2 linked regions of the Larkinella insperata genome follow. The protein of the gene in region 1 interacts with the protein of each later gene in a pairwise test. Links are inferred from orthologs where the notes say so. Each region holds a gene or a part of one and is shown in the gene's direction. Other genes may lie near its edges.

Region 1 (15,409 bases):
GGCCACCAGGGAACTAAAGGTCTGCAGAAGCGAAATGTCGTTTTCGTCCCAGGATTGGGATTGCCGGATGGCGTAAAAACCAATGTAGCTCGTCGTTTTCTCGTCTTGCATCAACGGGAAAATCATCAACGAACGCATGGGAAGAACATTGAAAAGAGCCCCTTCGCCAACAGCCTGCGGAGGCAGTTTGGTGCTGTCGAGCTGTAAGACGCGCCCGGTGGCCAGCTGGTCGTGTAGCCAGTCCTGGTTATCGACCGGCAGGTTTTGCAACAGTTCTTTTCGGGACGCGATGCCGGGGGCACACCATTCGTGGGTGCAGTTGCCAACTCTCCGATCGACCGAGAAATTGAAAATGGAGGCCCGGTCGGCACCGTTAAACGTCGCCACCTGGCCTAACGCTTCCACGAGGTAGGCATCCAGGTCGGCGGCATCCATGTTGATCAGCCGGGCGGAAATGGATGAAATAATGGATTCCATTTCCAGCCGCCGTTGCAGTTTCCGTTCGGTTTTTTTTTGCTCGGTGATGTCCTGAATCGTAATCATCACCTGATCGTCCAGGGGGGTCAAGGTCACGTAAAGACAGCTGCCCTGGCCTTTCCGCTGGAGGTCGACGGTGAGCTGCTGGGGTTGTTCGGACTTGAATACCTGGGTTAAACGCGACAGAAAATGGCTTTCCGTTGCCAGAAGCACCGAACTGACAAGCTGACCGGTAAGCTCTTTTTCAGTTAGGCGCAGAACTCGGGAAAAAGCCTTGTTAACCATCCGGTACCGAAAATCACGGATTTCCTGCTGATCATTGCAAAGAGGTTCAACAAAGGCTACACCCTGCGGGGAAGCACTAAATAAAACCTGTAGCAGTTTCTCCATACTAAACCGGATAAAGGGTGTACTTCATAGATACGCGTTTCTGATTAAGTGTTCATACAGGGTTAAAAGGGCCGATAAAACCATTCTTTAACTGAGCAGGAATCCTCAAAATTGGAGGCTTCGCAAGTCCGGATTGAATCTGCTGACCTGAGCTTTACAAACGGGTTTGGACGAACGCTAGCCTCCACTAGGCAGGTCCGTCGGCAGGAGCCATCTGGCCTTACTCAGTTAAAGGAGGTCGGTTACTAAACACCGTTGAACGAACGATTCGTCGGCACTCAATGACCGTTACTATAGGTTAGGGTACTCTATTGTCCGATAAAATTAACGGCATTAACGGTTATTTGTTCTTCTTTTCCAAGACCTGATAAAAGCGAAAACAACATACGTTAAGTTAATTTATCAATCTAGGAAGCAAATTTCATACCTAAGCCGGGAGGGGTATCTAAAAAAGTTACTATATAGTTTACAGCAGTTACAAAGTTTGCTGGTTAGAATAATGGCAGGCAGGGAATAATTTTCTGTCCGCTAAATAAAGGATTTAGAATGTCGTATATGTATATACGTTGATATACGTTCGGTGGAATCAAAATAAAGATCAAGCAGAGGAATGCTGGGAATGGAAGCCGGATTCTTGGAAAATTAAAAAATGGATCAGGTAAAGGCGTTTTGGCTACCGGATCGTACCGGTGTCAAGATTTTTTTTGAATTCTAAGCGAATTCTAATGAAAATATAATTTATCTCATTAGTTCATATGATAGGTTGCTAGGCGAAAATACCGGTTTAGGCCGGAGCGGCAACGCACCGAATCAGTGCATGAACTCGGCCACATTTTCTTTCGTGATGCGCAGCAAACCCGTATTGACCACCGTCGGAATGTTGGTAATTTGGGCCTGAACGTCGTTTGAGGAAAGCCGGTTCGTCTGGTGAACCATGTCGTAGAGCATCTGGGCTCCGTACCAGGTAAAAAGCTCCCGTTTCTGGCCGGCTAGCATGTGAATTACGCCTTCCCGCACGAGCTGGAGGTGTTCGGGTTCCCAGTCAACGGTTGTAATCTTAACTTTTCCGGCTTTCCCGGCTTCTTTTACCGCCAGGGCCATGCCCGGCCCGGAATTGGAATCGAAACCGCACAAACCCGCCAGATCGGGGTGGGCCGCCAGCAGGTCGGACGTGATGCGGGCGGCTTCTTCCACGTTCGCCTTGTCGTCGTATTTCCCAACCACCTCCAGTCCCGGGTATTTCCTGATAACGTCCAGCAGGCCCTGAAAACCGGCTTCCATGTTGGTCAGTCCCAGAATACCCATGTAAGCGATTTTGCCTTTACCGCCCGTCAGCCGAACCATTTCTTCGCCCTGCATCTGCCCGATCTGGTACCAGTCGGTGCCCAGAAACGCATGGCGCCGGGAGCCCGGAATGTCGGAATCATAAACCACGGTTGGAATCCCGGCGTCTACGGCTTTGTTGATCACGCTGGCAATGGCCGGGTTGGTGCCGTTGATGAGCAGGCCCGTCGGCCGCGTACCGATCACTTCTTCGATCGTGTTGATCTGGGCCGGAATATCCCACTCGGCTGGACCCAGAATCGACACGTTGACGCCCATTTTTTGCCCCCAGCGTTTGAAAGCCGCCTGATCGTGGTTGACGTACATCGGCATGGTCACGGCGGTGGTCACCATGACGTATTCCTCCGGACCGGACAGGACTTTGGCCTGGCTAACGGGCGTCTGGGTAGTGCTGGTATTGCCCTGGCGGGGTGGTAGTTCGCACCCCCAGGCCAGGAGGGCTAAAAACAGTAATTTCTTCATCGGTCTGCTAGTTACGCTTCTGTAAAACCATGTCCACCCACACCACGCTGATCAGAATCAGGCCCAGAATGATTTCCTGCCAGTAGCCCGAGACGCGGGCAATGATCATGATGTTGCTGACGACTCCCATGAAAATGGCCCCCAGCAAGGCTCCGGGAATTTTGCCCTGTCCGCCCGACAAACTGGCACCGCCCAGAATCACGGCCGTAATGACGCGCAACTCCAGCCCCCGGCCCGACGTGGAAAGGGCGGCCCCCAGCCGGGAGGCCAGCAGAATACCGGCGATTCCGGCCAGTGTAGCCGACAGGATAAACGCAATAAGTTTCATCCGCTGCACCCGGATTCCCGACAGGGTAGCTGCCTTCTCGTTGCTGCCGATGTAGTAATACCGGCGAAAAAACACGGTTTTGCGGGTCAAAAATGTGAAAACGGAAACCGCCAGCAGCATGTACCAGACCGGCATCTGAATCCCCAGCAGTTTCGACTGGCTGATGGCGTTGAACCAGTAGGGTAGATTCTGAATGCCCGAACCGCTGACCATCAACGCCCCCCCGCGCACAATGCCCATCATCGCCAGCGTCTGAATCATGGGGTTAATGCCCTGGTAGGCAATCAGGTAGCCATTGATGGCGCCAATCAGGACCGCCCCGGCCAGGCCGCCCAGCAGCGCCAGGGGCACCGGAACCTGGTGGAAATGCATCAGGTACGCCACCAGACCGCCCGAAAAGGCCACCACCGAGCCCACCGACAGGTCGAACACCCCGGCAATCAGGAGTACCATCATGCCCACGGCCACAATGGCATCGATGGAAAGGTTGAGCATCACCTGGCTGAAATTCCCGAACGTCGGAAACGTATCCGGGAAAACCAGCGCGGCCACCAGGCCAACCACCAGAATGGTCAACGCCAGGGAGTAAACGCGGTCCTGAAAGAAGTTACGCATGAGGTGGGTCGGAGTTAGGCGCAAAAAAGGTACGGAAACGACGGGCAAAACAAAAGACCGCCAGCCGTTAGCGTTGGGTAATGTCTTTCACCTGCTGGCGGATGTCGTCCATTTCAAAAATGCTTTTCCAGTCTTCCCGGAACAGAATCGGCTTGGCCCGGCGGCTGATTTTGTAGGCCGCATCCGAAAATGTTCCGTTGACCTCTTTGAACAGCACGGCAATCTGAATCCGCAGGTGCCCGAGCACAAAATCCCGGGCTGCGGCTTCCGGCACCCCCAGTTCGACGATGCGGTCGAAGCCCTCCCGGACCACTTCCATGCACGTCTGGGCCAGGGTTTCCACCATCGCCGGTTCCAGAATGGCCATTTGTTCGAGCGTGATCCGGTGCGTTTTGTCGATGGGCTGGTACATGTCCTGCGCCACTTTTTCGCCCAGTTGGTAGTGCGCTTCGGTACCGGCCATCAGGGCCACGACGATGGATTGTTTAGCCGTAATGCCGCCGTAAAAATCCCGGAATTGCTGCTCGGTGGGTTCCCAGTTGAAAACCGATGGGTGGCAGGGATGGGCAATCACGTAGCCCAGATCGTCGCGGTGGGCAATTACACCGTCGAGCGGAGCTGCCGGGTCGAGGGTCAGCACCAGCGCGCCGGATTTCATGGCTGGAATAAGGGTTTCCGAAATGCCGCCGATCCGCACGTCCGGCACCGCCAGAATCACCACGTCGGCCGTGGCAATCGCTTCCTCGGCCTGGCTAACGGTGACGTTGCGCACCCGTAGGTTTTCGATGCCCTGAGGACTCACCTCCAGGTAGGAAACGTCATATTCCGGACACTTTAGAAAATTATCTGTTAAACGGCAGCCCATTTTGCCACCGGCTCCCACTAAAGCTATTTTGGTCATGATTGTACGGTTTACGATTTTTCAGCGTGTAACGAGTATAGTTTATTACTTCCCAGTCCGGTGATTAAGAACCGTCGCCTGGTTCGGTGAGAACTCCAGACCGGCCAGCGTCCGCAAATAGGTCAGGCTTTCTGCGGCCCAGCGGTTTTCTTTCGCGATGGTATCGTCCAGACTGGCTTCCGGCACCACCCATTGCTCCAGAATGGCGGTCTGGCAGCGGCCCGTTTGCCCGATCCGTTCCAGCAACCAGGGAATGTTCAGCAGGCCCTGCCCCGCGGGTCGCCCGTCGATCTGGAAGCCCATCAGGTGGGAAAGCCGTTGAATGCCAAAATCTTTCAGGTGCAGGTTCACGGTGTAGGGGGCCAGCGTTCCGACGATTTGTTCGAGCCCTTCGCCCGCGCCCATCGAATTGACCGAATCCAGGCAAATACCGACCCGCTCGCTGCCAACCTGCTCCACAATGGTGGCAAATTCGGCGGCTATCAGCCGGTCGTGGTTTTCCAGCCCCAGGGTGACCCCGGTTTTTTGGAAGGTCGGGACCGCTTCTTTCAGCACGGTCACCACTTCAGCCACGGAGGGTTCATAATCCGGGCCGTCGATCACGAAGCGGAGCAGCCGGGCGTTCAGGTGTTCGCACAGCCGCAGGTACCGATGCAGATGCCCGGGCGTCAGGCCCCGCGCGCCCAGTTCGAGCGCGATGGATTCCCGGGTGGCGCGTTGCCGTAGCGCCTGCAAACGACGTTCAGACAGCTCGTGGACGGGTAAATTATCGCCCAACTGAACCAGCTGCACCCCCGCCTGAACGGCTTTGTCGAGCAATCCCTGTTCCTCCAGCGGGTGATCCGGCCAGTGCCCGGGAACGCCCACGGCCCAACCGAAGGTGTACGACGATACTCCCAATTGCATGCGTTTTGGATAAGGGTTTAGGCAACTCCACCATTCTGTTGATTAAGTACAGTACAGTAGAGTAGAGATAAGGGCAAAAGTACTTTATTTTTCAAAAGGCTATAACAAAAAGGTGAAAAATTTAAAATTTGCGGTGATGGGACGGTGCTGATGGGTAAAAAACTTTCGCTAAAGGTTTTTGCAGGCAGGCCGTTGGGGAAAGGGGTATGCCCGAACCGGTTCTGTCGCGGACGAAACTCCTATGCTACTACAACTCCAGAACATCAGCAAGTATTTCCCCGGTGTTAAGGCGCTGGAAAACGTTTCCCTGGATGTACAGGCGGGTGAAGTACACGCGTTGTGCGGAGAAAACGGCGCCGGAAAGAGCACCCTCATGGGCGTTCTGACGGGAAATCTAACCGCCAATCGCGGTAACCTGATCTGGAAGGGTGAACCCGTCATCATCCGCGGACCGGCCCACGCCACCCAACTGGGCATCGCCATTGTTTATCAGCAATTGAGCTTGGTGGACAGCCTGCCGGTGGCGGAAAACATTTTTGCCAACCGTCCACCCCGAACCGCCCTGGGCTTCATCGATTACCGGGAGCTGTACCGGCAAACGGAGGCACTCCTGGGCACGCTGGACCTCAACCGCCTGAAAGCCGATACGCGGGTGGCCGACCTGTCGCCGGGGCAAAAGCAGATGGTTGAAATTGCCAAGGCCCTGTCCCAAAACCCGGATTTGCTGATTCTCGACGAGCCGACGGCTTCGATCACCGAACAGGAAACGCAGACGCTGTTCCGGATAATTCGCCAGTTAACCGCCCTGGGGAAGGCCGTGATTTACATTTCCCACCGCCTGAGCGAACTATTTGCCATTGCCGACCGGGTGTCGGTGTTGAAAGACGGCACCTACCAGGGCACGCGGCCGATTCGGGAAGTGACCGCCGACGAACTGGTGAAAATGATGGTAGGGCGGGAACTCGTGCAGGCAGCAGTGTCGTCGTCGGCCACCGATGAGGTGTTGCTGGAGGCTAAAGCCATCCGCGGAACCGGTTTTCGGGACATCAGTTTCCGGCTGCGCAAAGGCGAAATACTCGGGCTGGCGGGACTGGTCGGGGCGGGTCGCACCGAAATTGCGCGCGGGCTGTTCGGCGCAATGCCGATTCAATCCGGCCATATCCTGCTCAACGGTCGGGTGGTTCAGATCAGGCACCCGGCCGACGCGCTGCGCCTGGGCGTGGGCTACATCCCGGAAGAACGCAAATCGGAAGGGCTGTTTCCCGATCGTTCCGTTGAAGAAAACGTCGTGTCGGTAAATCTGACGGCCGCCCGGCAGGGGCGGTGGTACAGCGACCGACAGACGGCCGGGCTGGCCGAACGGTTCAAGCAGCAACTGCGGATTGCGGCTTTTTCAACCCGTCAGCTGGTCGCTACGCTAAGTGGGGGCAATCAGCAGAAAGTGGTGCTGGCCAAGTGGTTGCTGGCCGATCCGCGGGTCCTGATCATTGACGAGCCTACCCACGGCATTGACGTTGGCGCCAAAGCCGAGATCTATGAACTGCTGCGGAGTCTGGCGGCTGCCGGCAAGGGCATTTTGCTCATTTCCAGCGAGCTGACGGAGTTGCTGGCTTTGTCGGACCGCATTCTCGTAATCCGCCAGGGCCAGCTTGCGGGCGAACTGACCCGGCAGGAGGCAACGGAGGAAGCGGTCATGTCGCTGGCAACAAACTCATAAGATATGCAACGCATAACCCACCCTTCTTAATTCGGTATTCGATGAAAAAACTCCCGCTGCTGCTCCTGCTGATTGGACTGATCCCGTACGGTATGGCCCAACCGGGCCGAAAAGTCCGGAATGATTTCTTTGCGCTACACAACGCCATCCGGGGCGATTCGACCTATAAAACCTTCGATCAGCAGGTGGCGCTGGTTAAAGGCTTGGGGTACGACGGTCTGGAGATCAATCAACTGGATTCATTCGAAGGCATGAAGGCGGCCCTGGACAAACACCGCTTTACCGGCTCGTATTTCTACATTCAATTGGATCTGGATGCGCCCCTCGACCCGCGCATTGAACCCGACATCCGGGCGCTGAAAGGGACGAAAACCGTCGTGGCCCCGTACATCGTCAGCAGCCAGAAACGGTTCAAAGTGCCATCCGCGCAGGCCGATTCGCTGGTAATGCGGCAATTGCGGCAGATGGCTGACTGGGCCCGGCAGGCAAACGTACCGATAGCCATTTACCCGCACCTGGGCTTTTACGTCGAACGGACCGACCACGCCCTCCGGTTAGCGCAGGCCATTAACCAGCCCAACGTGGGGGTGACGTTTAATCTGTGCCACTGGCTGGCTACTACGCCCAAAGCCGACCGCTCGGACTGGAAACAACAGCTGACGGCGCTCCGGCCGTACCTGAAAATGATGACCCTGTCGGGGGCCAATGACGTGGATGCGTCGGCCCTGAACAACGGCCCGAACGGCGTCTGGAACCAGTACATTCTGCCCCTGGGAACCGGCAGTTTCGATACCTACGAACTGGTGCGGTTTGCGGTGCAGGACCTGGATTTTCGCGGACCGATTGGGGTGCAGTGCTACGCAATGAAAGGCGATAAGCCTACCAACCTGCGCAACGCCATGGCCGTTTGGCGACACTATAAAAACCGCCTGGAAAACCCCTAAACCCGATGAATAGCTGTCAATTTTTTGCCCCGCACTGGGGAAACACCCTGCCTTTCGACCCGTTTTGCCAGAACGTCAAAGCCGCGGGCTACGACGGCGTAGAGATGGCCCTGCCGTTTGAGGAAGCCGCCCGGTCGCTCATTCTCGATACCCTGGCGAAGTACGGTCTGCAGTGGATCGGGCAGTACTGGCAGTCGCTGGAAGCCGATCCGGACGAACACGCTCAGAACTACGAAATGTACCTGCGTCACTTGTGTGCCGCCCGCCCGCTGTTCATCAACTGCCAGACCGGCAAGGACTTTTTTACCTTTGAGCAGAACAAACGGCTGTTCGATTTAGCCGACCGGATTGCGGCCGAAACCGGCGTGAAAATTGTGCACGAAACCCACCGGGGCAAAGCCTTTTTTGCGGCCCACATCACGCGCGAATACCTTCAGCAACTACCTGCCGTTCGGTTGGCCCTCGACATTTCGCACTGGTGCAATGTCCACGAATCGCTGCTCGAAAATCAGGTTGAAGCCGTCCGGCTGGCCCTGAGCCGTACCGATCACCTTCACAGCCGGGTAGGGCACCCGGAAGGGCCCCAGGTCAACGACCCGCGCGCGCCGGAATGGGCCGAAACGCTCAATGCCCACCTGGCCTGGTGGGACGTAGTGGTGGCCGAACACCGGCAAAAAGGGGTTCCCGTAACCATCACGACGGAGTTCGGCCCGGCACCGTACATGCCTCTGCTGCCCCACACGCAGATGCCAATTGCCAGCCAGTGGGAGATTAACGTGTACATGATGAACCTGCTGAAAGATCGGTACCAAAACGCCGAAGCAAATTCCGATCTGGCCACGGGCGGGCCTTCCCGACGCGGGTGAAGCAAAGGGAAAGCCGACGAGGACCGGGCAGATCAAGCCGATGTGCCCGGTAACCGGGTTTCGAAACCAGAAGCGTATAAAGAGTACCGGACTTGTTGTTTTAGCTAATTGAGCGAAAAAAGTACTCTTTGGGAGCATCTCGCCTTGTCGGGTGGGAAGGACAACAGATGGACAAGGTATTCGTTCGTTCGCTGAACTAAGTTACACGCGGCAGAAAAACAAGTGTGGGTGGGCCGGAAATCAATCCAGCGGGACAGATTTTTCCGCTGTTTGTCAATACCTTGCTTAGCGAATGTTAGTTAGCGGTAATTAAATTGCCAGACAATTCTGTAGGCCTTAATGAGTAGAGCGGTTTATCGGTGGGGTCCCGTATTCAGATGAGTTAATCCCTTTTTTAGTGCTGAGTCTTGAAGGTAGCCGCCGTAACAAGGGCAGCAAAGCCGTTTGTGCATAACGGTTGTAAAGATTACTTACGGCCGGTTGGTAGTTCAGGTAATTAGGTAGTTATTACTAGTATATACATTAATTGTCAGCGCAACTGAAATGAGAAACAAACTTCTATCACTTCTCCGTCTTACTTTCCTGTTTGGCTTGATTCCCCTGTCCATCTGGGGAAAAGAGGCTCCGGTCAGCCAGCCTTACACCGTGTCGAGTGGCCCGGTGCCCATCAACCAAAAGCGGTATCTGGGTGTAACCATCTTCAATTTCGAAGCCGATCCGAAAATCGACGACGAGCGCATTGCCCATTCGGCCGCTGCGGGGTGTAATGCGGTGGAAATTACGATCAACTGGGACATGGTGTATCCGACCCGCCAGAGCCCGCCCAACTGGAAGGTGGTGGATTCCCACGTGCACACGGCGCAGCGGCTGGGGCTCAAGATTGCGCTGCGCATCTTTGTGGGGCGGGAAAACACGCGCCTGGGCGGTTTCTGGACGGAAAACGAGACGATGGTAGCTGCCGACGGAACCAAGAAGACGGGCGCGGGCATCGTCCAGGTGAGTTTCGCCCACCAGCCCACCATGGACCTCACGAAGAATTTTGTTCAGGAGTGCGTCAAGCGGTATCGCTACCTCCAGCAACAGAATCAGCTGCTGTTTATATCGGTGGTTTCATCGCCCGCGCTGGAAGCCGAATATTCACCGGTTTATACCAAAGATGGCCTGAAAGGTCCCATCGGGTTTGACTACAGCAACGTCATGAAACAGGCTTTTCGGGACTGGCTGCGGGCGCGGTTTTCGCTGACGGACCTCAACAGCCGCTGGGGAACGAGCTTTGCCGACTGGAACGCCGTTGCCCCGCCAACCGGCAACACCAGCGATCCGTACAGCGTTTACACCGCCAGCAACCGGGGAAAAGACTGGTATATTTTCCGGCACCGGCTGCTCGAAACGTTTCTGAACGACATCACCCAGACCATCCGGTCGGTGGATGGCGCCATCCGGGTCGTGAATCAGCACGGGGCGGTTTGGGACCGGCTGAGTGGGCTGCGGGGTACGGCCGGGTTCAAAAGCCTGAACCAGCACGCCGATGGCCTTAAATTCAACGATGGGCCGGACTACAACCACCGGTTTTCGATGGATGTGGTACGCGGCAACCTCAAGCCGGGGGCATTCCTGATCAACGCGGTAGACGGGATGTTCCATCAATCCGTATCGATCGACGCTTATTTTGCGCAGGTCCAGGAATGTTTCGAACACGGTGCTTCGATGCTTACGCTGGCCAACTTCGGCGGTAGTGATGCCCGTCCGGCGCTGACGGCTTTGGTCAGAAAGGTGCTCGACGCTGGCTTGCTCTCCAGGCCGGTGACGCAGGTGCAGACGGGCGGAACCATCAGCTACAAACTCTCGGAAATTCTGCGGGATTTCTACGGCCCCGTCAGCAACCGCTGGACGGAGCAGTACAATAAATCGGGCAAAAAGCCGGTGAACGTCCACCTGATTGAAGATCTGCTCGACGAAGAAAGAGACCCCTCGCAGCCCGCCGAAAACCAGCCCCCGACCGTCATTCAACCGTTTCCCGATATAAACATCGCGGTCGGCAAACCGTTTAGCCTGGCCTTGGGCAAGCAACACTTCCGGGATTCGGACGGAACCATTGCCCGGCTGGAAGTAACCGGCCTGAAGGGCGGACTTACCTACAACGCCACAACCAACCGCATTACGGGAACCCCACCGGCCGAGGTGCACATGGTTGTAGTGGCGACGGCGACGGACGACGACGGTGCTTCGGTCACGGATAAATTCGCCATCCGGGTGAAGGCAGGCGCCCAACCCCAGCCCGGCCCCGAAGAACCGGAGCCCGGACCCGTTGGGGTAACCGGTAATTTTGAGGGCTTTCTGGATAAAGTGGAGTGCGGCACCATCCGGGGGTGGGTCTGGGACCGGGATAAACCCAACACGCCCCTCTCCGTAGCGTTTTATGCCGACGGGAAGCAAATCGGGACAACCAAAGCCGATATCAACCGGCCCGATCTGGTGGCGGCCGGGAAAGGAAACGGCAGCCATGCCTACAGTTTTGTGACTCCGGCAAGCCTGAAAGACAACAAGCCCCACCAGATCAGCGCCAAGGTGCTGAACAGCAGCTACACGCTCAAATACGCGCCCAAGATGCTGACCTGTCCGTCCCCTGCCCGGCGGGCGACCGAGTCAACCGAGCCGGAACCCCGGCTGAACGTGACGGTTTTGGGCAACCCGGTTGATGATCAGGTGCAGGTGGGGGTGCAGGGGGCCGAAGGCAAAGCCGTGCGGTTCCAGCTAACCGACATCCGCGGCCGGGTGATTCATACCCGCCTGGTTGAAGCCGCCCGGTCAATCGAGCATCAGCAGTTCAGCGTCGCCAGCGAAACGGCGGGCCTGCTGCTTCTACGGGTGTTGAGCGGCAAACAGGCCGTAACGGTCAACGTGCTGAAAAAGTAATCGATCTCTTGATTCCTGAAAAATAACCCGGGCTGAACGTCCGGGTTATTTTTTGCTTTCTGGGTTTTGAATGAAGGTTTGCCAATCGATTTAAATCAACTTTTCGGTTGCATCGCTTGCTGCGTTTCCAGGCACATTCCCTACTTTTGCGTGCCCGACGCCGTTCGGTGGGGCCTTTCCTTCATCGACTTCTTATGCATAATGACCGGCCTGCGCTGTTAAGGACGGTTTTTTTGTATCAACCTTACTAGTCCTCATTACCATTTCTATCTTGTTTGTATGACTCACTTATCGCAGCAGCTGGAAAGCTTGTTTCCGGCCGAAGATCAGATTCCGGAAGAATTTCGGATCATGCCCCTGCATCAGCGGGACTACCTGGTCGATGGCGAAATCCGTTCCTGGGACGGTCCAACGCAGGAAGTACTTTCACCGGTTTATACGCGGACTGCCGAAGGGCTGGTCCGGAAGGTGATCGGCAGTTACCCGCTTCCGGCGGGCGACCAGGAAGCCCTTGATGCCCTGGAGGCCGCCGTGCGGGCCTATGACAACGGGCGGGGCGAATGGCCGACCATGTCGGTGACCGACCGCATCCGGTGCATGGAACGCTTCGTCAGCAAGATGGTCGAGCAGAAAAAAGAAGTTGTCAACCTGCTCATGTGGGAAATCGGCAAAACGCTGGGCGACTCAATCAAGGAATTCGACCGCACCGTGCAGTACATTTCCGACACCATCGACGCGTTCAAGGACATCGACCGGGCCGGTTCCCGGTTCCGCATTGAAGAAGGCATCATCGGGCAGATCCGGCGTTCTCCGCTGGGCGTTGTGCTGTGCATGGGGCCGTTCAATTACCCGCTCAATGAAACCTACACGACCCTAATCCCGGCCATTCTGATGGGAAACACGGTCTTGTTTAAACCGCCCAAACACGGCACGCTGCTGCACCACCCGCTGCTCGAAGCCTTCCGGACCTCGTTTCCGAAGGGCGTTGTCAATACCGTCTACGGGCGGGGCGCCACCGTGGTGCCGACCCTGATGAAGTCCGGAAAAATCAACGTGCTGGCCCTGATCGGTTCCAGCCGGGTGGCCGATAGCTTGAAGAAAATGCACCCCAAAAGCAACCGGCTGCGGGCCGTGTTGAGCCTGGATGCCAAAAACGCGGCCGTTATCCTGCCCGATGCCGACATTGAACTGACGGTGAAAGAGTGTATGCTGGGCACCATGTCGTTCAACGGGCAGCGGTGTACGGCCCTGAAAATCTTGTGGGTGCATCGGTCGCTGGCGGACGCCTTTCTGCACCGGTTTGGGGAAGAACTGAATAAACTGAAACCCGGAATGCCGTGGGATAAAGGGGCTCAGGTGACGCCGTTGCCCGAACCCGGCAAACCGGCGTACCTCGACGAGTGCCTGCGCGACGCGGCCGAGCAGGGCGCCCGTGTGCTGAACGAAGGGGGCGGCACCACCGTCGAATCGTTCGTGTTTCCGGCGCTGGTTTATCCCGTCAAGGAAGGCATGAAGCTGTACCGCGAAGAGCAGTTTGGCCCAGTGGTGCCGGTAGTACCGTTCGACGATATTGAAGAACCCATTCAGTACATCATCAATGCGGATCACGGCCAGCAGGTCAGCATTTTCGGAACGGAAACCGCGCAGATTGCCACGCTGGTCGATCAGCTGGTTAATCAGGTGAGCCGGGTCAACATCAACGCCCAATGCCAGCGCGGACCGGACACCTTTCCGTTTACGGGCCGGAAAGACTCGGCGGAAGGTACGCTGTCCGTTGAAGACGCCCTGCGGTCGTTTTCGATCCGGACGGTGGTGGCCACCAAGGATACGGACCCGAACAAAACGATCCTGAACACCATTGTGGAGCAACATCAGTCGGAGTTCTTATCGACTCATTTTGTGTTCTGAGGTAAAGCCGCCGAGTGCTCCCCCGAACCTGCTCATCCGTTGTCTGGCAATCCGCTCAGGCCGACGACGGGAGAGCGGGTTCATTTTGTTTTGGATAGTTTTAACCTAGTTTTAATGCAATTCTAATCATGTTTTCCGCCGATTGTCTGAATCCTTAGGTAGTTTTAACGTGTTAATTGCTGTGAATTTTAGTTATAAACCACACTGATTATTCATATGGCTATAGAACTATTACCAATCGATCGCGTTTCCAAAAACGATAAGTCGCTGTTTCAGGAGGAGTACTTCAAAAAGCATAAACCCGCCGTCATCAAGGATTTCTGCCACGACTGGCCCGCTTACCAAAACTGGTCTTTTGACAAACTAAAAGAACGGGCCGGGCACTTAACCGTGGACCTATACAACAACAAGCCCGCCGACCCCGACAAAAGCACCATGTTTGTGGACGAGCGCATGAATTTTGGGGAATACCTCGACAAGATTGCTTCCAACGAAGAGGTTCAGCTGCGGATTTTTCTCTTCAATATTTTCAAACACATTCCGTCGCTCAAGAAAGACATTCTGAAGCCCAATCTGGTCAACGGCTTTGCCATGAGCCTGCCGTTTATGTTCTACGGCGGGGCGGGTTCCATTGTACACATGCACTACGACATCGACATGTCGCACGTTTTTCTGACGCAGTTTGTGGGCCGCAAGCGCGTGGTGCTGTTTGCGCCCGAGTACACGCCGTTGCTGTACCGTTTGCCCTTTTCGGTCATTACGTACACGAACGTCAACAACCCCGATTACGAAAAATACCCCGGTCTGCAGCATGTCAAAGGCTACGAATGTACGCTGGATTACGGCGAAACGATTTATATTCCCGCCGGATACTGGCACTACATTGAGTACATCGACGGCGGGTACGCGCTGGCGCTCCGGGTGCTCAACGAGTCGTGGCTGAAACGGATTCGGGGGGCCTGGAACCTGCTCGGCGAGATGCGGATCGACAATTTCATGAAGAAATACTTCACCAAACCGTGGTTTGAATACAAAAACCGCAAGGCATTCGAAAACGCGAACGAAGCCATCAAACAGTTCAGCCGGCCGGAGGAACTAGTGCTGTAAAAGTTGCGCTGACTGATCCGCAACTATTTCATGGTATTCTGAGCGTCCACCGGGTGCATCCAGAATGCCTTTTTTTATGGCTTATTGCCTAAATAATCCTCTTTTTGTTATAGTATTTCAGAAAATCACCTACCTTCGGGCTGACAATACTCTACTCTACTGTACTTATCATAAAAGAGCTTATCCTATTCCACTCATGAAACGCTGGATGCTGCTGGCCGGGCTGCTGCTGACACACGGAATCACGTACGCCCAAACTCCTTTTTCTCACGGCCGTCTGCGGGTTTCCGACAACAAACGGTATCTGGTGCACCAGGACGGTACGCCTTTTTTCTGGCTGGGCGACACGGCCTGGGAGCTTTTCCACCGGCTGAATCGCGAGGACGCCGACCGCTACCTGAAACGCCGGGCCGAGCAGGGCTTTACGGTGGTGCAGGCCGTGGCCCTGGCCGAAATTGACGGCTTGAATGATCCCAATTCGTTAGGTGAGAGACCGTTGCAGAACAACGATCCGACGAAGCCCAACGA
Region 2 (15,431 bases), 1.6 Mb from region 1 along the record:
CGACCAGGAAGTGCAGTTTCTGCTAAAAGACGCCGTTGACGAACTGAAAGGCGAGTTGATCGGCGACCGGCTGTGGAACGAATACGGTAGCTGGCCGATGTATTCCAAATTTTTCGACAACATGGGTCCTCTGCCCCACCACCTGCACCACAACGACGAGCAGGCGGCTCAGATTGGGCAGCTGGGCAAACCGGAAGCTTATTACTTCCCCCCGCAGCTGAACAACCACGGCGGTGATTTCCCGTACACTTTTATCGGTATCGCCCCCGGCACCAGCAAGGAGACCATCAAGGAATGCCTGCAAAACTTCACCAAAGGCGATAACAAAATCACGAACTACTCAATGGCCTACCGGCTCGAACCGGGAACGGGCTGGGATGTTCCGCCGGGCCTGCTGCACGCTCCGGGCAGCCTCTGTACGTACGAGCCGCAGAAAGCGTCCGACGTGTTTGCCATGTACCAGTCGCTGGTGAACGAAGCCATTATTCCGGAAGAACTGCTCTGGAACGGTACCCCGAAAGACCGCATTGGCGATTACGACCAACTGATGGAAGCCATCGACTGGGATCTGAACGTCGACCCGGAAATGATGAAAAACCGGTATATGGTGCCGAAACCGGTAAAAGATGAAGCCGAAATGGCCGCCGAAGGATACCGAGAAGTGTGGGTTTGCTACAAATCCGACGCCTTCAGCGCCAAGGAACTGACGGTATTGCCCGGCCAGACCGTCACCATCAAAGACAGCGCAGCCTACGGTTTGATTGTCATGCAGGGCCACGGCAAACTGGGGGTTTGGGACATCGAAACACCCGCCCTGATCCGGTACGGCCAGTTGACAGACGATGAATTTTTCGTTAGCGAAAAAGCAGCGAAAGAAGGCGTTACCATCGTCAACCCGTCTAAAAACGATCCGATTGTTATTCTGAAACACTTCGGTCCGAGCAATCCGGATTTAGTTTTATAATGTCTGGTTTCGGGTAGCGGATCAATGCACGTCAGCTACCCGAAACTGCCAATCAACCACTAATACCTTAAACCAAAAAATCATCATGAGCGCAAATACATTCCCCAAGCTCCACAACGCCACCTGGCCGGGTGTCGTGGGTAAAGGCCCTGACTCCGAACCCCTGATTCCCATTGATACGATGCTGGAACTGACGGCAGGTGCGGAAGTCGACGGTGTGAAGTTCGACGGCGTCGATGTTGGCTTATTCGACCCCAGTATCGACATCAACGACCCCAAGGAAGGCGCTAAAAAATTAGCCGACAAAGTAGCGGCCCACAATCTGGTCATCGGTTCGCTGGTGGCGCCAATCTGGGGCGGCCCCATCCTGGGCAGCAAAGAAGACCGGGCCGTGTTTATCGACATGGTGCGCAAAGCCTGCGAATACGGCCAGTTGCTGAAAGAAAGCGGAATTCGTCCGTACGGAGTGATTCGGATCGACTCGGCCAGTTCACCGGAACTCTGGTCGAAAGACCCGGCGGGCAGTACCAAACTGATTGCCGACACGTTCCGTGAAGCCTGCGATGTTGCCGCCGGATACGGCGAGAAGCTGGCGGCCGAGGGCGAAATCTGCTGGGGCGGTATGCATAGCTGGAAAGCGATGATTGACACACTAGTGGCGGTGGATCGTCCGAACATGGGCTTCCAGGCTGATATGTCGCACACGTTGCTGTATATGCTGGGTTACAACAGCCCCGAAGACCGCATCCTGCCCGCCGACTTCGACTGGAGCGACCGCGCGGCTTTGGAGGAGGGTCTGAAAAAAATGACGGCCGCCCTGCGCCCCTGGACCATCGACTTCCACATTGCCCAGAACGACGGAACCGTGCACGGAACCGGCTCGCACGACAAAACCGGTCGCCACTGCCTGGCCACCGATCCGAACGGTAAACTCGACATCACCAAAGACGCCGGCTACTGGCTGCGCGACGAAAACGGCAACCTCACCAAAGCCTTCAAACACATTTGCTGGGATGGCTGTATGTTCCCGAATGAGGTCATGCATAAACAACAGACCTGGAATGACATTCTGGCGGCCATGATCAAAGTTCGCGAGCAGCACGGCTGGAGTGAATAATTACCTTTTCGGTTTCGGTACCCACAAACCGGCGGGCGCCCCCTGCAGGCCATGGGTACCGAAACGAAACACCGTACATCTGTAAAACCCGTTACCTCTAACAATGGCAGCTAAAAAAGAAATACGAATTGGATTGGTCGGAACCGGTTTCATGGGCCGCACGCACTCCAACGGTTATAATCGCGTTCCTAATTTCTTCCCCGATCTGGCCTACACGCCGGTTCTGAAAGCCGTTTGCTCACGCAACGCCGAGAAAGTACAGGCCTTTGCCGACCAATGGGGTTACGAATCCATCGAAACCGACTGGAAAGCCCTGATTGCCCGCGACGACATCGACGCCGTCGATATCTGTACGCCGAACGATACCCACGCCGAAATCGCCATTGCCGCGGCCGAAGCGGGCAAAATGATTCTCTGCGAAAAACCGCTCGCCCGCAGTCTGGCTGAAGGCCAGAAAATGGTCGATGCCGTCAACAAAGCCGGGGTTGCCAACACGGTTTGGTACAACTACCGTCGTCTCCCGGCCGTCACGCTGGCGAAGCAGATTGTGGCTTCGGGCAAACTGGGCCGGATTTTCCACTACCGCGCCAACTTTTTGCAGGACTGGACCATCAACGCCGACGTTCCGCAGGGTGGTGCGGGTACCTGGCGGATGGACGTGGAAGCTGCCGGTTCGGGGGTAACGGGCGATTTGCTGGCGCACTGCATTGACACGGCCATGTGGATCAACGGCGGCATCACGGACGTGTCGGCCGTCACCGAAACGTTCGTGAAAGAACGGATGCACGCCGTGACGGGTAAAGTGCAGCCGGTGGGCATCGACGACGCCTGTATTTTCCACTGCCACTTCGAAAACGGTTCGCTGGGTCTATTTGAATCAACCCGGTACGCGCGCGGCCACAAGGCCCTGTACACGCTGGAGATCAACGGCGAAAACGCTTCGATCCGCTGGGATCTGCACGACTTGAACCGCCTGGAATACTTCGACCACAGCGATGAGTCGGTGGTGCGCGGCTGGCGTTCGATTCACGTCACGGATGGGGATCAGCCCTACATGGACAAATGGTGGGTGCCGGGTCTGGGCATCGGCTACGAACACGGTTTTATCCACCAGGTAGCCGACTTCCTGAAAAGCCTGGAAACCGGAGAACCCTGCTCGCCCACGTTCAAAGACGCGCTGGAAACCCAGAAAGTCTGCGAAGCCGTCATCAACTCGGCCAAAGCAAGAAGCTGGCAGGATACCGGCGTCGAGTGGACCGAGAAGTAAGGCGTACTGATACCAATGGACAGCCCACGGTTACAACCGTGGGCTGTTGTTTATCCCCAAATTCGTTCTGAAATCAATTATGCATCCAGATTCCATTCTTACCGTTCGCGGACTCATCAAAACCTTTTCGGGCGTGAAGGCGCTGGACGGGGTTCAGCTGGCCCTGCGGAAAGGCGAGGTTCATGCACTGATGGGCGAAAACGGGGCTGGAAAGTCAACGTTCATGAAAATTCTGGTCGGGCTGCACCAGCCGGATGCGGGTGAAATTTTCTTTGAGGGGCAGGAACTGAAAACCGGGGCCGTCAGCGAGGTGCTCAAAAAAGGCATTTCGATGATTCATCAGGAGTTGCTGGTCGTGCCGGAACTGACCGTTGCGCAAAACATCTTCCTGGGCCGCGAATCGCGCGGGGGCTTTTTTAGCTGGGTCGACGAGAAAAAACTGAATCAGGAAGCGGGAGCGCTCTTGACCCAAATGGGCGTTACGATTTCACCGACGACGAAAATGAAATACCTGAGCGTGGCCGAAATGCAGATGGTGGAAATCGCCAAAGCCATTTCGAACAACGCCAAGGTGATCATCATGGACGAGCCCACCTCCGCCCTCTCCGACAAGGAAGTGGCGACGCTCTTCGGCATCATCCGCGATCTGAAGCAGCAGGGGGTCGCCATCATTTACATTTCCCACAAAATGGACGAAATATTTACCATCTCCGACACCATAACGGTGTTGCGGGATGGCAAATACATCGCCACCCAACCCGCGGCTGACCTGGACAACCAAACCCTCATCAGGCTGATGGTGGGCCGCGAAATTGACAGTTTGTTCCCCGAATCCGTCGCGCCAAAAGGCGAAAAAGTGCTGGCCGTGCGGAATCTGCGCAGGAAAGGGAATTTTGTCGACATCAATTTTGAGGTTCATGCCGGGGAAGTGCTGGGGCTGGCGGGTTTGATGGGCGCCGGTCGCACCGAAATTGCCCGCGCCATCTTCGGACTGGACCCGCTCGACGAAGGCGAAATTTATTTAAAAGGAAAACAACTTATTATCAAGACTCCACAGGATGCGATTCAGCACGGAATTGGTTATGTTAGCGAAGACCGGAAAGGATTGGGGTTCATTCCCGCCTTGTCGGTGAAGCATAACCTAACGCTGGGCAGCCTGTCGAACCACGCCCGGGGGCCGTTTATTCAGGACCAGAGCGAAACGGCCACCGCGACCCGGATGATTACGGATTTGCGGATCAAAACCGCCGGTCCGGATCAGCAGGTCCGGTTTCTGAGCGGGGGCAACCAGCAAAAAATAGTGATCGGCAAAGTCCTGTTGTCGTCGCCGGAGCTGGTCATTCTCGACGAACCGACGCGGGGCATCGACATTGGTGCCAAGTCCGAGATTTATAAACTGATCAACCGGCTGGTGGCCGACGGTATTGCGGTGATCATGATTTCGTCCGAATTGCCCGAAATCCTGGGCCTGAGCGACCGGATTCTGGTGCTGTCGCAGGGCCGACAAACCGCGCTGCTGAGCAAGGAAGAAGCAACGCAGGAAACGATCATGCACTACGCGGTGCATCACTAATTACGCTTGACAACCCGAATGAAGACCCTTTTTAAACCTGAACTGACTACTCCTGAAAAAGCGTCACCCAGGCGCCTGCGCGGCCTGGGCCAGTACGGCCTTCTGATCGCTTTCCTCGTTGTCTGCGTGGTGTTGTCGATGATTACACCCAGGTTTCTGACGGTTTCCAACCTGATGATCATCGTTACGCAGGTTTCGATCAATGCGCTGCTGGCGTTTGGCGTCACATTTGTCATCATCACCGGCGGCATCGACCTTTCCATCGGCTCCACGGTGGCCGTAACGGGGGTCGTAGCGGCTATGTTTGCCCATCCGGACACGTACCCGGTCATCGTACCGGTATTGGCCGGGCTAGCGGCCGGTTTGCTGCTGGGCGCGTTCAACGGGCTGGTGATCACCAAAAGCAAAGTGCCGCCGTTCATCGTCACACTGGGCACCATGACCATCGGCCGGGGCCTGGCCCTGATTCTGAGCAAAGGTCGGCCCGTTTCGAACCTCTCGGATTCGTTCAACTTCATCGGCGGTGGTCAACTCCTGGGCATCCCGACGCCCATCATCATCCTGATTGTTTTCTTCATCATCTGCTCCGTATTGCTCCGGAAAACCGTTCTTGGCCGCTACATGTACGCGGTCGGCGGCAACGAACAGGCCGCCAAAGCATCGGGCATCCAGTTGAGCAAGGTCAAAATGGTGGTCTATACACTCTGCGGAGGGTTGGCGGCTCTGGCCGGAATCCTGCTCACTTCCCGCATCACCACCGGCCAGCCGAACGCGGGCGTCGGTTTTGAACTCGATGCCATTGCGGCCGCCATCATCGGTGGCACCAGCACCTCGGGCGGTACCGGCACCATGACCGGCACCCTGATCGGTGCGTTGCTGATCGGTGTTATCAGCAACGGGCTGGATTTAATGAACGTCACCTCCTACTACCAGCAGGTCGTAATGGGCATTATCATCATCGGCGCGGTGGTTCTGGATAGTTTAAATCAACACAAGAACGGGTAACCGATTCCCTATATTTATTTTATGAAACCAATTATTTTTTATTCCTTTTCCTTACTAATTGCCAGCGTTTTAACCAGTTGCAACCAATCCTCGTCGGGCGAAAACGGCGAGAAAAAACTAACGGTGGGCGTCTCGATGCTCAGTATGCAGAACGAGTTTATCGTCAATGTCCACGACGAAATTGAGAAAAAAGCGAAGGCATCGGATGTGGAACTGATCACCGTCGATGCCGAGCGGTCGGCCCTAAAACAGATCGAGCAGGTGGAGAGCTTCATTGCGCAGGGTGTCGACGCCATCATCATGAACCCCTGCGAAGTAGAAGCCAGTTCCCCCGCCGTAACCAAGGCCCTGGCCGCCAACATCCCCATCATCAACGTCAACTCCGAAACCACGGCCAAACCGTCGGCCTTCATCGGTTCCGACGACGTGGAATCGGCGCGGATTGCCATGAAATTCATTGCCGAAAAACTGAACGGCAAAGGCAATGTGCTGATGATACATGGTTACATGGGTCAGGCGGCTCAAATCAAACGCGAACAGGGCGCGCGCGAAATCCTGAAACAGTACCCCGGCCTGAAACTGATCGCCCACCAGACCGCCGAGTGGGACCGAGCCAAGGCCATGGCCCTGATGGAAAACTGGATTCAGTCGTACGGCAACACCATCAACGCGGTTTTCGCCCAGAACGACGAGATGGGCCTGGGAGCCGTCAAGGCCCTGACCGATGCCGGTTTGAAGGATAAAGTGGTGGTGGTCAGTATCGACGCCATTCCGGATGCCCTGCAGGCCGTTCAGAAGAGCACGCTCGACGCGACGGTTTTCCAGAATGCCGAGCAGCAGGGCGCGCAAGCCATCGAAACGGCCATCAAAATTGCCAAAGGCCAACCCTACGAAAAGCAGGTCTTGATCCCGTTTCAGTTGGTTACCAAGGACAATTTGACTAAATTTATGAAATAGTATTATTATCCCGTGGAATCATATCAGTCCTTAACGCGTTCTTTTTGTTAATTGCTCTTTATTTTGGGAAACAGCCTAGTGACTGTAACCCCGCGAATTCCTAAACCTGAATAGTAAATAATGAAGCGGTTCTCTTATTTGATTGGTGCATTGACCGGCTTTGTGGGAATGATTCAGGCCTGTCAAACGGACTCCACTACGAAGACCGACGACGCCAAACTGCCGGATGAAGTCAGTTATAATTTTGACATCCGGCCCATTCTCTCCGACAAATGCCTGGCCTGCCACGGCCCCGATGCCAACAAACGCGAAGCAGGTTTGCGGCTCGATGTGGCCGAAAGCGCCTTCAAAGCCTTGCAGGAAAACCCGTCGGCCCACGCGCTGGTGGCGGGAAAACCCGAATTGTCGGAAGCATTCCTGCGCATCACCACCCAGGATACGTCCCTGCTGATGCCCCCGCCCTCGTCCAACCTTAAGCTGACCCAGCGCGAAGTCAAGCTGATTGAGAAGTGGATCAAACAGGGCGCCAAATACGAAAAACACTGGGCGTTTGTGGCTCCGAAAAAACCGGCGCTGCCCGAAGTGGATCAGAAAGACTGGCCCAAAAACGAGATTGATTATTTTGTTCTCCATAAGCAAGAGCAGAAAGGGCTGGCCCCCAACGAGGAAGCCGACAAAGAGCGGTTGCTGAAACGCGCAAGTCTCGATCTGACGGGTTTACCGCCGACGCTGGAAATGATGGATCGGTTTCTGGCCGACAACAGCCCGAACGCGTACGAAAAAGCCGTTGATCAATTGCTGAAAAACCCGGCCTACGGCGAGAAAATGGCCCTGCACTGGCTGGACCTGGCCCGCTACGCGGATTCGCACGGCTACCAGGACGACGGCTACCGAACGCAGTGGCCCTGGCGCGACTGGGTGATTCACGCGTTCAACAAAAACATGCATTACAACGACTTCGTTACCTGGCAGTTGGCGGGTGATCTGTTGCCCAACTCGACCAAAGAGCAACTGCTGGCGACGGGTTTCAACCGCAACCACAAAATCACGGAAGAAGGGGGCGTCATCCCGGAAGAATACCGGATTATGTACGTCACTGACCGGACGGATTTGTTTGGCAAGGGCCTGCTGGGCGTGACGATGGAATGCGCGCACTGCCACGACCACAAGTACGACCCCTTCTCGCAGAAAGAATACTACCGGCTTTTCGCGTTCTTCAACAACGTCGAAGAAGTGGGCATTGAGTCGGTGATTGGCGGCCCCGAAACGTACGCCAAAAAACCGTTGATGGAAATCAGCGACGCGGACGTAAAAAACATTCTGACGTTCGTAAACAAACCCGACACCAACCGGCTGATCGTATCGGTCATGGGCGACATGAAGCCGGATACGATGCGGAAAACGTACATTCTGCAACGCGGAAATTACGACGCGCCGGGCGACGAAGTGCAGGCCGGAACGCCCGAATCGATTCTGCCCTTCAACAAAAATTACCCCAAAAACCGGCTGGGACTGGCGCAGTGGCTGTTCGACAAGAAAAACCCATTGACCGCCCGGGTGTACGTTAACCTGCTCTGGCAGGAATTTTTCGGCAAAGGCATTGTCAAAACCTCCGGCGACTTCGGAATGCAGGGCGACCTGCCCACCCACCCCGAACTGCTGGACTGGCTGGCCGTCGATTTCATGAGCCACAACTGGGACATCAAACGGTTGGTGAAACAAATGGTCACGTCGGCCACCTACCGGCAATCGGCAGTTATTTCACCGGAAAAGCTCAAAAACGACCCGGACAACGTCTACCTGGCGCGGGGCCCGCGCTACCGCATTCACGCCGAGTTTGTCAAGGATCTGGTGCTGTCGAGCAGCGGTTTGCTGAACCGTTCCATCGGTGGCCCCAGCGTAAAACCGTACCAGCCCGCGGGCTTGTGGGAAGGTGCCACCTCGGGCCGGGGCTTGCTCTCGACCTACAACCAGGACCACGGCCCCAGCCTTTACCGCCGGGGCATGTACACCCTGATCAAACGAACGGTTCCGCCCCCGTCGATGGCGATTTTCGACGCCAGCAACCGGGATTTGTGCGAAGTCAAACGCCTGAAAACCAATACGCCGTTGCAGGCGCTCGTGATGATGAACGACCCCACGGTCCTGGAAGCGTCGCGCGTACTGGCGGCCCGGTTGTTGCAGGAAAATAGCGCGGACAAGGACAAGATCACCAAGGCGTTTCGCCTGATTGTGGGCCGAAAACCGCGGGAACAGGAAGTCGAAACGCTGACGGCGTATTACGAAAAAGAAGCGAAGGAAATCAAAAAACCGGTGGCCGAAAAAGCCCTCGCCGTGGGGGAATACCCCGTTCCCGAAAAAATTGACCGGACGAAACTGGCCGCCCTGATGCGGGTCGTCTCGACCATTTACAACCTGGAAGAAACCATTACGAAAACTTAATTTCATGGAAAAGGAAATCTTAGAACACGGCTTTAATTTCAACCGGCGTCGGTTCCTGTCCCGGTTAAGTTTAGGACTCGGCAGCGCGGCTTTGGGGTCGCTCATGGTTCCGGATTTGTTTGGGGGCAACAGCGCCGACGAAGAAGGGTTTACGCCCGGCATTCCGCACTTTGCACCCAAAGCCAAACGCGTTATTTACCTGTTCCAGAACGGCGCCCCCTCGCAGCAGGAACTGTTTGATTACAAGCCCAAACTACGCGAAATGCTGGGGCAGGAAATCCCGCCCTCGGTGCGCGGCAACCAACGGCTGACCGGCATGACGGCCAACCAGTCATCGTTTCCGCTGGTGGGCTCGTTCGTCGATTTCAAGCAGTACGGGCAGTCGCGGGCCTGGGTGAGCGACCTGTTTCCGTATACGGCCAAAATCGTGGACGACCTCTGCATTGTTAAGTCGATGTACACCGAAGCCATCAACCACGACCCGGCGCTGACCTTCCTGCAAACCGGCTCGCAGCAGGGCAACCGCCCCAGCATGGGCGCGTGGCTGAGCTACGGTCTGGGCAACGAAAACAAAAACCTGCCCAACTTCACGGTGCTGCTGTCGCGCGGGGTCGGCAACGGGCAGGGCGTTTACTCGAAACTGTGGTCCAACGGTTTTCTGGATTCCATTCACCAGGGCGTGCAGTTCAGCAAGGGCGAAGACCCGGTCTTGTACCTGCGCGATCCGGAAGGCATGGACCGGCACGCGCGCCGGGATATGCTGGACAACCTGGCTAAACTCAACGACATGGCCTACCAGGAGTTCGGCGATCCGGAGATTTCGGCCAAAGTAAAGCAGTACGAAATGGCCTACCGGATGCAGATGGCGGTGCCGGAAGTCATGGATTTGTCGAAAGAATCGGACGACATCGTCAAGCTTTACGGCCCGGACTGTCTGGTACCGGGTACCTATGCCGCCAACTGTTTGCTGGCCCGCAAGCTGTCCGAAAACGGTGTCCGGTTTGTGCAGCTTTACCACCAGGGCTGGGACCAGCACGGCAACCTGCCGTTCGAGATCGCCAAGCAGGCCAAAGACGTGGATCAGGCGTCGGCAGCTCTGGTAACCGACCTCAAACAACGCGGTTTGCTGGACGAAACGCTGGTGATCTGGGGTGGTGAATTTGGCCGGACCAGCTACACGCAGGGCAAGCTAACCGCCGACAACTACGGCCGCGACCACCACCCGCGCTGCTTCACAATCTGGATGGCGGGTGGCGGCATCAAACCCGGCATCGTTTACGGCGAAACCGACGAACTGGGGTACAACATCGCCCAGAATCCGGTACACGTTCACGATTTTCAGGCAACGGTTCTGCACCAGTTGGGCCTCAATCACGAAAAATTGATATTCAAACACCTGGGCCGTCGCTACCGGCTGACGGATGTGTCCGGAAAAGTCGTGCGCGACCTTATTGCCTGAAAAAGTACCCCATTCCTAAACCCGCTGGATTGTTTTTGTGATGACTAAGAAGGTCAAAAGTCTGGCCGAGCAGGCATTGTTTGCTTCGGCCGTCTTCATACTATTTCTATTGCTTTTCGAGAGCCGGATCGTCGTTCCGGCCTGGGTGCAGTCCATTGGGCGTATGCACCCGTTGTTTCTTCATTTCCCGATTGTCATTCTGCTGCTGGCGATGGCGATGGAACTTTTTCGTTTTAATGCTACTTACGCGACTAACGAATTTTACCGGGGTTTCCTGACCAACCTGCTGCTGATCGGGATTCTGTCGGCCGGCATTACGGTGATCATGGGTCTGTTTCTGTCCCAGGAAGACGGTTATACGGGCGAGGTCCTGCAATGGCATAAATGGACGGGCGTCGGGCTTTTTTACCTTTCCGCTTTCATCTACTGGAGCCGCACGAAAAACTGGTACAAGGCTCCGCTGGCCAAATCCACAGCCATCCTGACGGTCTTTCTGCTGGTGGGTGCGGGCCATTACGGCGCGGTGCTGACCCACGGCGACAACTTCATTTCCGGACCGATTATCCAAGAAACTGAACCAGAACCGGTGGCGCTGGATCAGGCAATGGTGTACAAAGACGTCATCAAACCGATATTTGAGCAGAAATGCATCAGTTGCCATAATTCCGAAAAATTGAAGGGTCAACTGAGCATGGCCAGTGAGGAAGCGCTGCTGAAAGGCGGCAAATCCGGCAAGCTCTTCAAACCCGGCGACCCTGATCAGAGCCTGCTGCTCCAGCGAATTCATTTGTCGGAAGAAGACAAAAAGCACATGCCGCCCAAAGGCAAAACGCAGTTGACCACCGACGAAATCACGTTGCTGGCGCTGTGGGTTAAAGGCCGCCCGGATTTTAATGAGAAGGTCGTTGATCTGCCGCCCACCGATTCCCTCCGGCGCATCGCATCGACCCGGTTCAGACCTGCCGATCAGGCCGAAGAGGTTTACCAGTTTGCCGCGGCTGACGAAGAAACCGTTCAGAAACTGAACAACGACTACCGCACGATTGCCCCGCTGGCTAAAGAATCTCCGGCGCTGGCGGTCAACCTCTACAACCGAAGCACCTACTCCGCCGAAAAATTGCAGGAACTGAGCGACATCAAAAGCCAGATTGTGTCGTTGAATCTAACCAAATTGCCGGTGAAGGATGCCGACCTGAAAACAATCAGCCAGTTTGAAAACCTGCAACGACTGGATTTAAATTTCACGGATGTGACGGGCAAAGACCTGAAGGAACTGGCCAAACTGCAACACCTGAAAAGCCTGACGCTCTCCGGCACGAAGGTTACCTACGCCGACTTGCAGAGCCAGATCCGGGATTTTAAAAATCTGCAGACCGTGTCGTTGTGGGAAACCAAGCTGAGCCCCTCAGAAATTCAGCAGCTGCAGAAAGCGCACAAAAACATCACGTTTATTGCCGGTTTCAAAGACGACGGCAGCAATCCGCTCACGCTGAATCCGCCGGAGGTAAAAAACAGTTCGATGGTTTTCGCGCAGACGCTGCCGCTGGACCTGCGGCACCCAATCAAGGGCGTTCAGATCCGCTACACCACCGATGGTACCGAACCCGACAGCATCTACTCGCCGGTTTTCAACAACAAAACCGTGCTGACCGACCGGACAACCATCAAGGCCCGAGCCTACAAAGACGGTTGGTATGGCAGCAGCGTCGCTACCTTCGACTTCTTTCGGTCCGCCTACAAACCCGACAGCATCATCCTGTTGCAGCCGCTGAACCGGGTTCACCAGGCCGAGGGTCCCAAATCATTCTTTGACCAGAAGCTGGGCACGTTTAACGCCAACAGCCCGGCTTGGGCCAACAACTGGACTGGCGTTCGCAACAACGACATGGTGGTGGTTTCGGAGTTCAAAAAACCGATAACGGCCTCGTCGGTCGCCCTGCGCATCATGGTTGAAGAAGCCACCGGCATTTTCCCGCCGGGCACGGTTGAAGTCTGGGGCGGTCCCAGCCCGGATCAGATGAAACTGCTCTCGACCGTTAAACCAAAGATGCCGGTCAAGGGCGAAGAACACTCGCTGACCAACGTAACCTGTACGTTTAAACCGCAAACCGTAGCCTGTCTCAAAGTCGTCGCCAAACCGTGTACCCTGCCCGAATGGCACGGCGGCAAAGGCAAACCGGGGCTGGTGCTGGTGGACGAGATGTTTATCAATTAGCCTGAAAATCAACACATCGCAGGTAGAAAAAGCGGACAAGTCCGCTTTTTTGCGTACATTCCGTTTCCTAATGACCCGATAAAACCGTTCCGGAATCCCATGCGTTACAAACTCCATCTGGTGGGCGCCCTCCTGGCCGTGGTGGTCTTATCCTCCTTTTTGTGGGTGGGGCTGTTTGAGGACAAAGTCGATTTTAACACGCAGATCAAACCGCTGCTCAACAAGCATTGCATTGCCTGCCACGGCGGGGTCAAAAAGGCCGCCAACTTCAGCCTGCTCTTTAAACACGAAGCCCTGGCGCCGGCCAAATCCGGCAAACACGCCATCGTGCCCGGCGATGCCGACGCCAGTGAGTTTATCCGCCGGTTGACACTCACCGACCCCGAAGAACGGATGCCGCTGGACGCACCCGCGCTCAAACCGGAAGAAGTCGAGCTACTGAAAAACTGGATCGATCAGGGGGCCGAATGGGGGGACCACTGGGCCTATCAACCCGTTGAAAAACCGGATGTACCGCAGCTTGGTACGTTCTGGGAACGGCTGGGGCTGGTCGAAAGCGACGAGTTGACGTGGGCGAAAAACGAAATTGATCATTTCATTCTGGATAAACTCAAAGCAGAAAACCTGAAACCGTCGCCCGAAGCCGACAAGGCCACACTGCTGCGCCGGTTATCCCTCGACCTGACGGGGTTGCCACCCACGGAACAGGACGTTGCAGGTTTTCAGCGGGACACCTCAGTTAATGCTTACGAGAAAGCTGTGGATCGTTTGCTGGCTTCACCGGCTTACGGCGAACGCTGGGCGGGTATGTGGATGGACCTGGCCCGCTACGCCGACACCAAAGGTTACGAAGCGGACCTATCGCGCAGCATGTGGCGCTACCGCGACTGGCTGATCAACGCCTTCAACGAAGACAAACCGTTTGACCAGTTCACCATTGAGCAACTGGCGGGTGATCTGCTGACTACTCCCAACGGCGGACCACCAACCGACGATCAGCTGGTGGCTACGGGTTTTCACCGCAACACGATGACCAACGACGAGGGCGGAACGCAGGACGAGGAGTTTCGGGTGTCCGCCGTCATCGACCGGGTGAATACGACCTGGGATGTGTGGCAGGGAACCACCTTTTCGTGCGTACAGTGCCACAGCCACCCCTACGATCCGTTTGTGCACGAGGATTATTACAAGTACCTGGCTTTTTTTAACAACACCCGCGACGAAGATGTGCCCAGCGATACGCCCACACTGCGGTTTTACAAAGGCAACGATTCGCTGAAGGTGAAGGAATTGCAACAGTGGCTCACTAGTCAGTCGGTCCCGCGCCCGACGGTTCGGGAGACGATGCGGCTGGTTCGGGTGGTGGAGCCGAAAATCAATTCGCACAGCTTTGATCAATACGTCAAAGCCTCGCTGATGGGGGCCATGTATACGGCCATCCAGCACGGCGGTTCGGCCCGGATCAAAAACATGGAATTGACGGGCAAAAACCGGTTGCTGATTGCCTGGGGCACCAAAGCCGAAAAAGCCGTGATGTCCGTTCGTCGGGATAGCGCCAACGGACCCGTCTTGCTGACGCAGCCGGTCGCTAGAACCGGCAGCCCGTGGAAAGATACCACCCTGATTTTTGCGCTGCCGGAAGTTTCGGGGCGGCACCACCTGTACCTGACGCTCGACAGTCCGGCGATGCCCCTCGAATGGGTGATGGTCAAATGGGTGGCGCTGCAACCCGCCCTGCCCGGTCAGCCCGCCCACGCGCTCGGACCGATGGACCAGAAGCTGGGCGAAATCCTGAACGCCAAAGCCGAGGTCGTGCCGATTATGTACGAAGGAACCGGCGATCTGGCCCGGAAAACCCACGTCTTTGAACGCGGCAACTGGTTGGTCAAAGGCAAGCCGGTCCGGCCCGATGTGCCCCAATCACTGCCCTCGCTGCCCCCAAATGTACCGCAAAACCGCCTGGGATTGGCGCAGTGGATGGTTAGCCCCCATCACCCGCTCACCGCCCGCGTAGCCGTCAACCGCTTCTGGGAGCAGTTATTCGGCAGCGGTATTGTCGAAACCGTCGAGGATTTTGGTACACAGGGCATCCCGCCGACACACCGCGAATTGTTGGACTGGCTGGCCGTTGAGTTTAGCCAAACCGACCGCTGGAGCATCAAGAAGTTACTCAAAAAGATGGTGTTATCGGCGACCTACCGGCAGCAATCGGCGGCTTCGCCCGAATTGGTAGCCAAAGACCCGTTCAACAAACTGCTGGCGCGCGGGCCGCGGGTGCGGCTGTCGGCCGAGCAGGTGCGCGATCAGGCACTGGCCACGGCGGGATTGCTGAGTCCGAAGGTGGGCGGTCCGAGCGTGATGCCCGCGCAACCGGACGGCATCTGGCAGTCGCCCTACAGCGGGGAAAGCTGGAAACTCAGTTCGGGTGAGGA

Evidence for each region.
Region 2: the proteins of OQ371_RS20485 (region 1) and OQ371_RS13960 interact in binary tests that used the Escherichia coli proteins (3 or more experiments, as listed by UniProt). The link is inferred for Larkinella insperata from one-to-one orthologs.

The regions. Positions count from the first base shown.
Region 1 is NZ_CP110973.1:5,074,189-5,089,597, forward strand. The notes cover bases 4,998-7,902. They hold OQ371_RS20485 (sugar ABC transporter ATP-binding protein), read left to right. Parts: upstream 4,998-5,664; coding sequence 5,665-7,140; downstream 7,141-7,902. Other genes in these bases: OQ371_RS20480 (sugar phosphate isomerase/epimerase family protein), read right to left, coding at 4,998-5,423; OQ371_RS20490 (sugar phosphate isomerase/epimerase family protein), read left to right, coding at 7,182-7,902. In the rest of the region: OQ371_RS20460 (PAS domain S-box protein), read right to left, coding at 1-867; OQ371_RS20465 (substrate-binding domain-containing protein), read right to left, coding at 1,678-2,673; OQ371_RS20470 (ABC transporter permease), read right to left, coding at 2,681-3,616; OQ371_RS20475 (phosphogluconate dehydrogenase C-terminal domain-containing protein), read right to left, coding at 3,684-4,517; more of OQ371_RS20480, read right to left, coding at 4,563-4,997; more of OQ371_RS20490, read left to right, coding at 7,903-8,084; OQ371_RS20495 (sugar phosphate isomerase/epimerase family protein), read left to right, coding at 8,090-8,950; OQ371_RS20500 (beta-galactosidase), read left to right, coding at 9,494-11,866; OQ371_RS20505 (NADP-dependent glyceraldehyde-3-phosphate dehydrogenase), read left to right, coding at 12,146-13,774; OQ371_RS20510 (cupin-like domain-containing protein), read left to right, coding at 13,991-14,881; OQ371_RS20515 (glycoside hydrolase family 140 protein), read left to right, coding at 15,078-15,409. UniProt on the Escherichia coli protein: Part of the ABC transporter complex RbsABC involved in ribose import. Responsible for energy coupling to the transport system.
Region 2 is NZ_CP110973.1:3,469,676-3,485,106, reverse strand. The notes cover bases 4,006-6,932. They hold OQ371_RS13960 (ABC transporter permease), read left to right. Parts: upstream 4,006-4,939; coding sequence 4,940-5,926; downstream 5,927-6,932. Other genes in these bases: OQ371_RS13955 (sugar ABC transporter substrate-binding protein), read left to right, coding at 5,948-6,883; OQ371_RS13965 (sugar ABC transporter ATP-binding protein), read left to right, coding at 4,006-4,921. Outside these bases: OQ371_RS13980 (class I mannose-6-phosphate isomerase), read left to right, coding at 1-964; OQ371_RS13975 (sugar phosphate isomerase/epimerase family protein), read left to right, coding at 1,050-2,081; OQ371_RS13970 (Gfo/Idh/MocA family protein), read left to right, coding at 2,185-3,348; more of OQ371_RS13965, read left to right, coding at 3,428-4,005; OQ371_RS13950 (PSD1 and planctomycete cytochrome C domain-containing protein), read left to right, coding at 7,004-9,325; OQ371_RS13945 (DUF1501 domain-containing protein), read left to right, coding at 9,330-10,784; OQ371_RS13940 (c-type cytochrome domain-containing protein), read left to right, coding at 10,825-12,999; OQ371_RS13935 (DUF1553 domain-containing protein), read left to right, coding at 13,099-15,431. UniProt on the Escherichia coli protein: Part of the ABC transporter complex RbsABC involved in ribose import.